One region of the Thiomicrorhabdus hydrogeniphila genome, then DNA from elsewhere that is predicted to be linked to it. Evidence: riboswitches for the same ligand, from Rfam matches in the RefSeq annotation. Region 1 holds a riboswitch; the other holds the start of a gene.
What was found. A riboswitch is a leader RNA that binds a small molecule or an ion and turns the genes downstream of it on or off. The one in region 1 is predicted to bind thiamine pyrophosphate.
Positions count from the first base shown of each region.

Region 2: another riboswitch for thiamine pyrophosphate. It lies ahead of thiC (phosphomethylpyrimidine synthase ThiC); the one in region 1 lies ahead of ACYQ0E_RS08970 (TonB-dependent receptor).

Region 1 covers NZ_BAAHXL010000001.1:1,978,519-1,984,435, reverse strand. Annotated here, with positions in the region: gene ACYQ0E_RS08995 (hypothetical protein) at 1-885, shown strand, start outside; gene pnuC (nicotinamide riboside transporter PnuC) at 902-1,537, opposite strand; gene ACYQ0E_RS08985 (YkoF family thiamine/hydroxymethylpyrimidine-binding protein) at 1,524-1,793, opposite strand; gene ACYQ0E_RS08980 (class I SAM-dependent methyltransferase) at 1,804-2,427, opposite strand; gene ACYQ0E_RS08975 (YkoF family thiamine/hydroxymethylpyrimidine-binding protein) at 2,445-2,687, opposite strand; gene ACYQ0E_RS08970 (TonB-dependent receptor) at 2,736-4,769, opposite strand; TPP riboswitch at 4,869-4,976, opposite strand; gene ACYQ0E_RS08965 (HDOD domain-containing protein) at 5,117-5,917, shown strand, end outside.
Region 2 covers NZ_BAAHXL010000001.1:1,624,111-1,630,027, reverse strand. Annotated here, with positions in the region: gene ACYQ0E_RS07400 (tetratricopeptide repeat protein) at 1-869, opposite strand, end outside; TPP riboswitch at 1,116-1,214, shown strand; gene thiC (phosphomethylpyrimidine synthase ThiC) at 1,450-3,402, shown strand; gene ACYQ0E_RS07390 (FAD-dependent oxidoreductase) at 3,405-4,625, shown strand; gene thiS (sulfur carrier protein ThiS) at 4,622-4,819, shown strand; gene ACYQ0E_RS07380 (thiazole synthase) at 4,823-5,683, shown strand; gene ACYQ0E_RS07375 (hypothetical protein) at 5,877-5,917, shown strand, end outside.

The DNA.
Region 1 (5,917 bases):
AAGTTTTTACCAGGCCTGTATGAAGACAGTAGCTCTAGTATTTGGTCTATTAAACGCCAAGCAAAAAATGATGTTGATTTAAATTCTGAGTTAATCATTAAAAAGTGCGGTGATCACAAAGCGATTTTAACTACGCCATTTTGGAAAGGCATGAATGGACTTTTTGATTTAACGCTAGCCCAGGCCTACCAAAATGCAGAATATTTATATCCATTTATCGCCTCCAATACCCATTTAAGAGTACCTAAGGCCGTTGATGTTTTTGTTGAACAAAATCAATCGGCTTTGATTGTAGAAAAAATGCAAGGTAAGGCATTTAAAACCGAAGAAATAACAGACAATAATGTGAAGGTATTGGCTCAATTTTTAGCTAAACTGCATCAAAAAACACATGATCGCACAGGTAAAATTCAGCCAGTAAGCTATGAAAATCATCCCGTAGATATGGCTGAGAGTAAGCAATATTGGCATCAAAAGCTTTATCAAACGTTTTTAAGTTTAAATGAGTCTAATAAAATATCAGGTTGCTTTTTGGAAGAGTTATTCATTCAAATAAATTCGATTGAGATTAATCGTATTGTGCCTGTGATGTTGGATTTACGTTGGGATCAGTTTGCTGAAGTGAATGGGGAACTAACAGGTATTTTTGATTTAGATGCTTTTGTTTTTGCACCCATAGAATTAGATTTTGTGATTTTAGAGTACTTGCTTACCCCGCAACAAGCCACTGTTTTTAAAAAAACATATCATTCTTATAACGGTTCTTTAATTACTTTATCGAATGAACAAAGAAACGTTTATAGAGTGCTGTTGTTTTTAATGAATGTATTGGGTGAAACCAATTTTAAAACATGGTTAAATCAGCCAGCAATTTTTACTGACTGATTGTTTGATGAGAAAATTATTGGTTGCTATTAGATGTTGAGTTTTGCGTTTTATAAAGTTTTAGCCAGTTTATGTATCCATATACAGCTAACCCTAAAAACACCATATGCATACCAATGGTTACATAAAATCCTGTTTGCCAATAAAGCGCAATAGCCAAACTGTCAATGATTATCCAATACAGCCAGTTTTCTATGACTTTGCGAGCCATTAACATGGTTGTCATGACTGCAAAAACCATAATTAAAGCATCTAAGTACGGTAACCTAGAATCAGGTAATTTAGATAGATAAAATCCGATTACAGCCGTTATTACCAGGCCTGTTAAAATGTAAATTAAATGAAATTTAAGCGGTCGACCACTAATCTTTACCGTGATAGTTTGGGTCGATTGCTTGTTCCATAGTACAAAGCCATAAACAGCCATACCCATATAGTAAAAATTAAGTAATGCCTGCATGGGTAGCTGGCCATTCCAAAATAATATGGTGTATATAAGCGTGCTAGAAAACGCCGTTGGCCAACACCAAACAGATTCTCTTGCCGCCAAAATAACATATAAGATACCTAAGCTAGCCGCCAACCATTCCCAGCCCGATTGTGCCAATAAAGCATTAACAATATTACTTAAAAAATCATTATTCACAGGCATCAATAACCGCTTTTCCTCTATCGGTACCAATTAATTTTAAAACAAAAACAGTCTGAGGTATTTGTTCTAAAACGGTTAGCATTTCAGTATCTAAAGTATCCATAACGGCTCGATAATCGCCATATATGTGGGTAGACATGCTGTTACGTTGAATATTTACATTGGCTTGCTGATCTAAACGATCAATAAAATCAATAATCGGTTGGCAGTATTTCTCTTGTAATGGGTACATACTAATTTCAACGGATACTTTCATTATGTTTCCTTTATTTTTCTGCACAAATTACAACAAAGGCGCCTAAATCGTGGCCAGGTAAAATGTGAGTGGTTTTTTGATTATCGGTTTCAGGTAAAACGGTTTGCACGCTTTTAAGATTTTTATAACCCGCTTGGTGTAAAAATCCTTTAATATCCGTGTAAGTGTAAAACGTTGCATCACAATAAAAAGGGCTATTGTGTTTGTGTTCTTCGTACATTTTTCCTAAAGGTGAGTTTTTTTCTAAAAAGGCAATAACGATTTTGCCATTATCTTTGGTCACTCTAGCGGCTTCTTGATAAGCCTTTAGAGGATTATCTAAAAAACAGGTAGAAGTGATAAAAATAGCAAAATCAAATTGCTGATCATCAATAGGTAGTGCTTCTGCAACGCCATCAATAAGAGATAAGCCTCTTGTTTTAGCTTGATCTCTCATTGCTAAAGCTGGCTCAATGCCAGTATCTATATTAAGCGGAGCAGTAAAACGTCCGCTACCAGCACCTATTTCAATACCTTTACCTTCTGGTAAAAGTTGTGTAATCGCTGCAATTTCAGCTTGATAAATAGCAGGGTTCTCATCAAACCACTCATCATAAGCGGTGGCGTGAGATTCATATCCTTGAGTTTTAGGCATAAGGGTTTTCTCTATATTTAGTGGCAACCGCCAGAAAGTTTAATGATAAAAACGCTTTGTGGAATCTCTTGTAAAGCATTTTGCATGGCTTGTTTAAGTACCGGCATAATATCTTGGTAATTACCAAATAAAGTGGTGCTCATGGCGTTTGTTGTTACGGTCGTATTCGGCATGTTTTCGATGTCATTTATAAAGTTCTTTACAAGGTCTCTATAGTTTTCTTGTAAAGGGTAAAGGCTTATATCAACTGAAACTTTCATCTGTACAAACTCCAAAAGGGTTGGTTAAACCCTTTATTCTACAAGCAATTAAAAATAAACGCGCCCTGTAACACCAATTTGACGAGGATCACCTAAGCGAATAAAGCCTTTTTCACCAGAGCCATCTAAATCAAAATAAAAGCCTCTAGTAGCATATCTTTCATCAGTTAAGTTTTTGCCCCACAGATAAATCTCATAATCAGCTGTTTCGTAACCAATTCGTGCATTAGTAATAACATACGCTTTTGATGCATAATTATGAACATTATCAAAATAGAACTTGTCAACAGCAGTTATGTCAGCCTGTGTGTAGAATCCGTTTGAATTTCTATACTTAGCTCCAACATTAATTTGATAGTTTGGTGCGTGTGCTTGTTCACGATTAACAATAACATAGTAGCTTGATGCTGGATTTCCTTCTACATTGGTTTGAATTAAGCCTGCTGAAGCGTATAAATTCCAGTTCTTGTTTGCTGTCCAGTTAATGTTGGCTTCTAGGCCATAGTTCTGAGCGTAGGTAAAGTTTTCGGTATAAAATTTCCAAGGGTCAACGCCTGTAACTGTTGGTGATGTGTAACCATCAAATTGTGGGTTGAAACGGTCCATATAAAAAGCCGTGATGTCAGAGGTTAGGCCATACTCAGCGAGATTAGATTTTAAGCCAATTTCATAATTATAAAGGGTTTCAGCAGCAAAATTTTGATTGGCCGTTCCTGCAAGATCAGAGTTAAAACCTCCTGCTTTATAACCACGAGTAATACTTGCATACGCGGTATGTTTGTCATTGTATTTGTAGCTGTAACTTAGGCTTGCACCCCATAGTGTTTCACTTGGATTAAAACGATTGGGGTACTCTTTAAATGTACTTTCATTTTTTTCAATTCTTAAGCTTGCTGATACGGTGGTTTTTTCATTGGTGTGGATGTCGATTTGCCCAAAACTAGCGAGCTTATTAATTGTGTAGTCACTAGAAGATAGCGAGCCAGCATCATTTTCGTTATTGGTTTCTGCAAGATGAGAGCCGTATAGGCCGACCAACCAATCGGTATTACCAAATAATTTTGATTTAGGTGTAGATAACCAACGAAGTTCTTGAGTAAAAGATTTACGTTCTTTTACATTTTCGTAGTTATCACCCCATGCAGTTGTTGGCCCCCAGTCATAGTCATAACCATAAGTCATATCAGAATTTGTAAAGCTTGTTTTACTTGTGAAGATAAAGTTTGGATTGGCTTGCCAGTTAACTTTTACCGATGCGGCGTTAGACAGTTGAGTATCTTTCCCGGGGTCGTTTGAAAGGGTTGTAAAGCTATTATCTGCTGACCATGCATCATATCCATTATTTAAATCAGCATGCAATACAGATACATCAACGGTCGTGTCTGAATCTGGGAAAAAGCGTAATTTACCACGTAAGGTTAATTCATCACGACCATTAGTATCAGTTCTATCTAGTGTTTTGTTGTCTCTAAAGCCATCACTGGTGTGTTTAAATAGAGAGAAGCGGTATTGTGTTGCATCTTCTTTGGAGCTCACAGGTCCGCTGGTCATAAAACCAATTTCTTTTAAGTTATCTTGGCCCAAGCTCATTTCGGCCATGCTTTCTTGGTAGGGTGTTGGGTCATTTGATTCAATGTGAATTAAACCAGCAATGGCACTTTGGCCATAACGAGTGTTTTGCGGGCCGCGAAGTACTTCAACTTGCTTAACGTCAAATAGATTGCCAGCCATACCAATACCGCTAAAATCCATATCATCAATTGAAAAACCGACACTTGAATTTGGTGCACCTGTGTATTCATCACGTTCACCAATACCGCGTATTTGAATGTGGCGAGCATGCGAGCTTTGACCAGAAAAGTTTACATTTGGCGTTTTCAACAGAACGTCATCAAATTCAATTGCACCTTGGTCTTGCAAATCGGCCTGGGTTTTTACGTCAACGCTGGTTGGCATGTCTTGTTTGCTTGTTTCACGTAGGTCGGCATTGACAACAACAGGTTTAAGGTCGTCTGCAAAAGATGGATTGCTTGAAATTGCGGCGAATATAGCCAAAGTAATAGGCTTAAGTTTGTTGGTCATGCGCTTTCCTTATAGGGCAAGAAAAGGCAGTAAAATATAGACTGAGAAAACACAAGTTAAGCCTGCCCAAATTATTTGAGCAAACTCAATGGTTATCTTTTTGACTAGATTGTGCCTTTCCTACGCCAGTATTAGCTGGATCAGGTTCAAAGGGTCTTTCGGTATCTCGAAATCTCAGGTCTTAAGTGACCACCCCTGGCAAACTAACCGTTTTTGATTTAAAAACGTTAGTTAATGTATTTAGGTATAAATTTTTTGCGGATTGTACAGTAAAGTTGGTTAAAATGGAAATCATCCAAGTCTTATATAAAAATATAAGCTATTAAAATGTGTTAAAGGGTTCGTAGATGTCTGAGAGTGTAAAACCAAATATTAGTAAAGAGATTATGCAGCGTTTAAAATCGATAGATGATTTACCGCATTTCCCAGATGCTTTAATGAAGCTTGAGCAAGCGTTAGTTGCTAATGAAAGTTTACCTATGGATAAAATAGTGCAATTAATTGCCCAAGATCCACGTTTGGTGGCTGGATTAATTAATATGGCGAACAGCGCAAAATATACAACGGGTAAAGAAGTTAATGATTTATCTGATGCGGTGACTCGAATTGGTTTAAAGGAGATGCGTTTAATGGCGCATCTTATTCAATATCAAACGTCATTTAAACGTAAACCCCCATTTAGTGATAAACATTTTTTAAGACATTCTTTTTTGTCGGCCTTAATTGCTCAAAGATTGGCTAAAATCGTTAAATTAGATTCTGGTGAGGCATTTTTAGCGGCATTAATGCGGGATATAGGCGTATATCTTTTAGCAATGGAAGATAGAGATAAATATCTTGAAGTGATTAAGGAGACAGATTTTGATGTTTCAAAATTACCACAGGCTGAAAATGAAGTGTTTGGTACTTATCATGCATTAATGAGTGCACGTTTATTGCAGGAATGGAATTTTGCAACGGTTGTTGTAATGGGTGTGGCATTTCATCATAATCCAGAAAAAACAGATCCTAAGTTTCAACCTTTTGCTTATTTAACGTATTTGGCTGAGAATGCGGTATTTAGGCTGGGGTTTGATAATGGTATTGCCGATATATTAGAAGGTGATATAGAAAACCCTCCTGCTAAGTTATTAGAGGCGTTAGCATTT
Region 2 (5,917 bases), 350 kb from region 1:
TATTTAAAATCTATCGTTTGAGTTGATTTATTTGGCTTAGAGGGTAGGGTTTGACTTGGGTTGTCTAAGTCATAATATCGTTTACAACCGATTAAAAAATGTAATTTACAGCTGTTTCCAAAATACTGTTTTGCTTCGGTTAAATGTGGTGGATTTTGCATTTCTGGCGCCATTAAATAATATTTACCTAAAATATAGTTCGCTTTAGCAGAATCTTCTTGCGCGGCTTCTTTTAAAAAGCTTACCCCTTTTTGAATATCTTTAGGAACACCAGACCCTTGCATTAACTGTTGGGCCATTAAAATTTGCGCTTCAGGGTTTTTAAGTTCAATGGCTTTTTGTAACCATTTTTGTGCCTTTTGAGTATTTTTTTCAGTGCCTTGTGCATTTTCATAAGCTAAAAATAAACGTGTCATAGCCATAGAGTGACCGCGTTCTGCAGCTTGTTTAAACCAATAAAGCGCTTTTTTACCATTTGCCGGCGTACCTAATCCGTCAGCATAAAGGACTCCTGTGTTATATAAAATGTCTGTATAAGCGGGTTCGTTTAGGTTTTCTTTAAGAATTTGACGAGCAAGTTTTAAGTGCCAAAAATACGCATAGTTCATCTTTTTGGGAAAGCTCGTTCTTGGATCAGTAAAGAATTTAGCCATTGTATAGCGGGCTTTAGCATCCCCCTTTATTGCCGAATGACAAATTTGGTTTAACTGTTTATCTTTAAATAAACTGTTGCAAGTCTGGTTGTTAAAAACGTCGGCTGCTTGCAGATTAAATGCAAGAAAACCTAGAATAAAACCAAAACAGATTTGCGTTAAATAATGGCTGGTTTTTGTGTTTTGATTCAAAGTAATTGTTTGGTTTTCTGGCATGTTTATTAACCTGTATGAATGGTAATTATGAATATGTGCCTTATAGTAAATCAGGTTATTCAATAAGTAAAAAAATATTAACAAATACAAAACAAATACAAAACAAATACAAAACAAATACAAAACAAATACAAAACAAATACAAAACAAATACAATTTAGGATGACGATTTATTGAGTATTTGTTGAGATGAATTTATCTTTTTATGCATTGACTCATGTAACAATCTACCTATATACTTAGCCCTGATTTATGTCGGAGTGCCTTTAGGCTGAGATCGCGAAAGCGGGATCCGTAGAACCTGATCTGGATAATGCCAGCGAAGGGAACAATCAGATTAACGCAAATCTTTTGCGGTCAAAATTGTTTTAACCTATGTTTTTAATGGTTTGTTAATAAATTTGTAATGAGCGTTGTAATCATACCTTTTTACTCAGTTTTACCAGGCCTGGTAAATCTTGTGGCTATTATTGCGATTACATTTTTAGCGTTTTTGATCTCTTAATCTGAATCTACAGTCTATAGAGCTCCGCCTTTTAATTAATTTTTATGATTAATCATAATTAAATAAGGCAGAGTGATGAATACCAATAACCAACCAAAAACCGATCGTCGTCAACGTCGTGCAGAAGCTGAAGCATTTATTCAAAATGTATCGGGTCAATCTTTTCCAAATTCCAAAAAAGTCTATGTTGAGGGTAAATTGCACCCAATCAAAGTCGCCATGCGAGAAATTGCAGTAAGCGATACCATTAGCGGTAGCCGTGATAATCCAACGTATATTAAAAATGATGCCATTCCGGTTTACGATACATCGGGTGTTTACACCGACCCGCAAGTAAAAATTGACGTTTATCAAGGTTTGCCAAAATTGCGATCGAACTGGATAGATGCGCGTGGTGATGTAGAAGAATTAGATTCTGTTACCTCAAAATTTACCCAAGGTCGATTGGCAAATGAAGGGTTAGACCATATTCGTTTTGATAACTTGCCCAATGTAAAACGCGCCAAAAAAGACAAAAATGTCACTCAAATGCACTACGCACGCCAAGGCATTATTACGCCTGAGATGGAATACATTGCGATTCGTGAAAACATGCGCCGGTTAGAAGTTACTGATTCAGAATTAACCCAACAACATCCAGGGCAATCTTTTGGTGCCAGTATTCCTCAAATGATTACGCCAGAGTTTGTGCGTGACGAAGTCGCACGCGGTCGTGCGGTGATCCCTTGTAATATCAATCATCCAGAATCAGAACCTATGATTATTGGCCGTAACTTTTTAATTAAAGTAAACGCCAATATTGGTAACTCTGCGGTGGGTTCATCTATTGCCGAAGAGGTTGAAAAATTAGTTTGGTCAACCAAATGGGGAGCAGACACGGTAATGGATTTATCAACCGGGCGTAATATTCATGAAACCCGTGAATGGATTATGCGTAATTCACCTGTTCCTATTGGTACAGTACCGATTTACCAGGCCTTAGAAAAAGTAAATGGCGTGGCCGAAGACTTAACTTGGGAAGTGTTTAGAGATACCTTAATTGAACAAGCCGAACAGGGCGTAGATTACTTTACCATTCATGCGGGTGTGTTATTGCGTTATGTACCAATGACGGCTAAACGTGTAACAGGGATTGTTTCTCGTGGTGGTTCAATTATGGCTAAATGGTGTTTAGCCCATCATCAAGAAAACTTTTTGTACACGCATTTTGAAGACATTTGCGAGATTATGAAAGCGTATGACGTTACCTTTTCGCTTGGTGATGGTTTACGCCCAGGTTCGGTTGCTGATGCTAATGATGAAGCACAATTTGCCGAATTAGAAACCTTGGGTGAACTGACCAAAATTGCCTGGAAGCATGATGTTCAGGTCATTATTGAAGGGCCTGGTCATATTCCATTGCATATGATTAAAGAAAATGTAGAAAAACAAATTGATGAATGTGGTGAAGCGCCTTTTTACACTTTAGGGCCGTTAACTACCGATATTGCGCCTGGTTATGATCACATTACATCGGGTATTGGAGCAGCGAATATTGGTTGGTATGGTTGTGCCATGCTTTGTTATGTTACGCCCAAAGAGCATTTAGGTTTACCTAATAAAGACGATGTTAAAGAAGGTTTAATGGCTTATAAAATTGCCGCCCATGCAGGTGATTTGGCTAAAGGTCATCCTGGTTCTCAAATTAGAGATAACGCCTTATCTAAAGCACGCTTTGAATTTCGTTGGGAAGACCAATTTAATTTAGGGTTAGACCCAGAGCGTGCACGTGAATATCACGATGAAACCATTCCGCAAGAATCAGGAAAAGTAGCACATTTTTGTTCTATGTGTGGACCAAAATTCTGCTCTATGAAAATCAGTCAAGAAGTGCGTGATTACGCTAATGAGCAAGAAAAAGTGCGTTTGCACGATGATGAAAATGGCCAAATTACCGAAATTTCGTTAGAAAGTATTCAAGTCGGTATGAAAGAAAAATCGCAAGAATTTAGGGATGCTGGCAGTCAAATTTACCAAAAGGAGGCGTAATTGTGGACCCGCAGGTGAATTTGACTAAATCCAAAGTGGCGTTACCCAAAATGGCGCTACCTAAAATCGCTATTTTGGGTGCGGGTTTATTAGGCAGAATGCTCACTGTTTCATTAATGAAAGATTACCAAATCACTTTATTTGATAAAGACAATGGTGATGCCAAACAAAGTGCAGGCTATTTAGCGGCCGCTATGTTGGCTCCGCTTGCGGAGTCGGCCGATTGTGATTTAAAGATTATGAAAATGGGTGAAAAAGCGTTGATTTTATGGCCTGAATTTATAAAAAAATTAAGCACCCCCGTGTTTTTTCAACAAGCGGGCAGTTTAATTGTGACGTTTGATCAAGATATTGCTAGCTTAAAACAGTTTACAAGCCGTTTAAAAGGCCAAGATTATTCAGAGTTTGATTTACAGCAAATTCAGCAATTAGAGCCAGAATTAAATTCACGTCTTAAAAAAGGGTTGTTTTTACCCAATGAAGGACAATTAGACAATCGCCAACTTTTAGAGGCGATGGCCATTGAAATTCGTAAAAATGATGTGGTTTGGCATACCGATTCAATGGTAAAAACCACAGACCAAGCTGTATGGGTAAATAATAAAAAATTAACGGGGTATGACTGGGTTATTGACTGCCGAGGAATGGGGCTGCAACAAGACCAAACAAAAGTTCCAATACAATCTCAAACAAAACATCAGATGCAATCAAATAATCAACTTAGAGGGGTAAGGGGTGAGGTGATTAGAGTCTTTGCACCCGATGTAGTTTTGCAACGCCCCGTTAGGTTAATGCACCCTCGTTACCCCATTTATATAGCACCTAAAGAGAAGCATTACTTTGTTATTGGTGCCACGCAATTAGAATCTGAAGATCAACGTAAACCAACAGTTCGTTCTGCTTTAGAGCTTTTGTCGGCGTGTTTTAGTGTGCACAGTGGTTTTGCTGAGGCAGAGATTATTTCTATCGATGCAGGGCTACGGCCTGCCTATGTAAATAACCACCCAAAAATTACGAAACAAAAAAATAGAATAACTATAAATGGGCTTTTTAGACATGGCTATTTATTGGCTCCCGTTATGGTCGAAAAATGTGTAACCTTGTTAAAACAAGAAATGACAAAACAAATAAATACAGAACAATTGAATCAAGAATTGTCATTTTTACCAGGCCTGGTAAAACCACAAAATTCAAATTTAGTTCTCAATAAGGTGAATGAATGAATATCATCGTAAACCAACAAACCGTAATTTTTGAACAACAGGTAAACGTATCAAAAGTAATTGAAAAAGGGGCGTTTTTGCCACCTTATGCCGTGCTATTAAATGATGACTTTTTGCCTTATTCTCAATACCAAAATACCTGGTTAAAAGAGAATGACAAAATTGATATTGTTACGGCAATACAAGGAGGATAAAACGTGAAAAATTTGACTATGGAAGATGAAATTCAAATAAAAAAATCTACAAATGATTTAAAAAAGGATAAGCAACCTAATGATTTTATTTCTATTTATGGTACCAAACTATCTAGCCGGTTATTTGTAGGCAGTGCGCTTTATTCATCACCACAAATAATGCAAGAATCTATTATTGCCTCGGGTGCACAGGTGGTTACGCTCTCTTTAAGTAGGCAAAATCCTAATCAACAAGGCGGGCAAAGTTTTTGGAATATTATTCAATCATTAGGTGTACACCTTTTGCCGAATACTGCAGGCTGTTATTCGGTTAAAGACGCCATAAATATGGCCAAAATGAGCCGTGAATTGTTTGAAACAGATTGGATTAAATTAGAGTTAGTCGGTGATGATTATAATTTACAGCCTGACCCGATTGAGTTAGTAAAAGCAACTGAGATTTTAATAAATGATGGCTTTAAAGTTTTGCCATACTGTACCGATGATTTAGTGATTGCGCGTCATTTAGTTGAATTAGGGTGTGAAGTGATTATGCCTTGGGGTTCGCCTATTGGTTCAGGTAAAGGATTGTTAAACCCTTATGCGTTGCAGGCAATTAGAGATCGTTTTCCGGATATTACGATGCTTATTGATTCAGGAATTGGCAAGCCATCTCATGCTGTACAAGCGATGGAAATGGGGGTAGATGCTATTTTATTAAATACCGCCATTGCCCAAGCCAACCAACCACAACAAATGGCCGAGGCGTTTAAATTATCAGTTAAAGCAGGAAGAATAGCTTATTGCGCTGGAACCATGGCCGAACAAACATCGGCGCAACCTAGCACACCTACAATTGATTCACCATTTTGGCATCATGCTTGAAGTTTAGACATAAAAAATAAAAATGATAGATGTATCTTGTGATCACATTGCTTAAATAACCACTGGGTATACCAGGCCTGGTAAATCTGAAAATAATTATATTTAATTCATTAAAAAGGGTGATGTATTTATTGTTAACCGCGAATATACTATATGTAAATAAATTACATTTAAGTTTTCAAAGGAGAAAATAATGAATATGTCTAAAGCGGTAAAAAGAGCAGTATTAGGGTC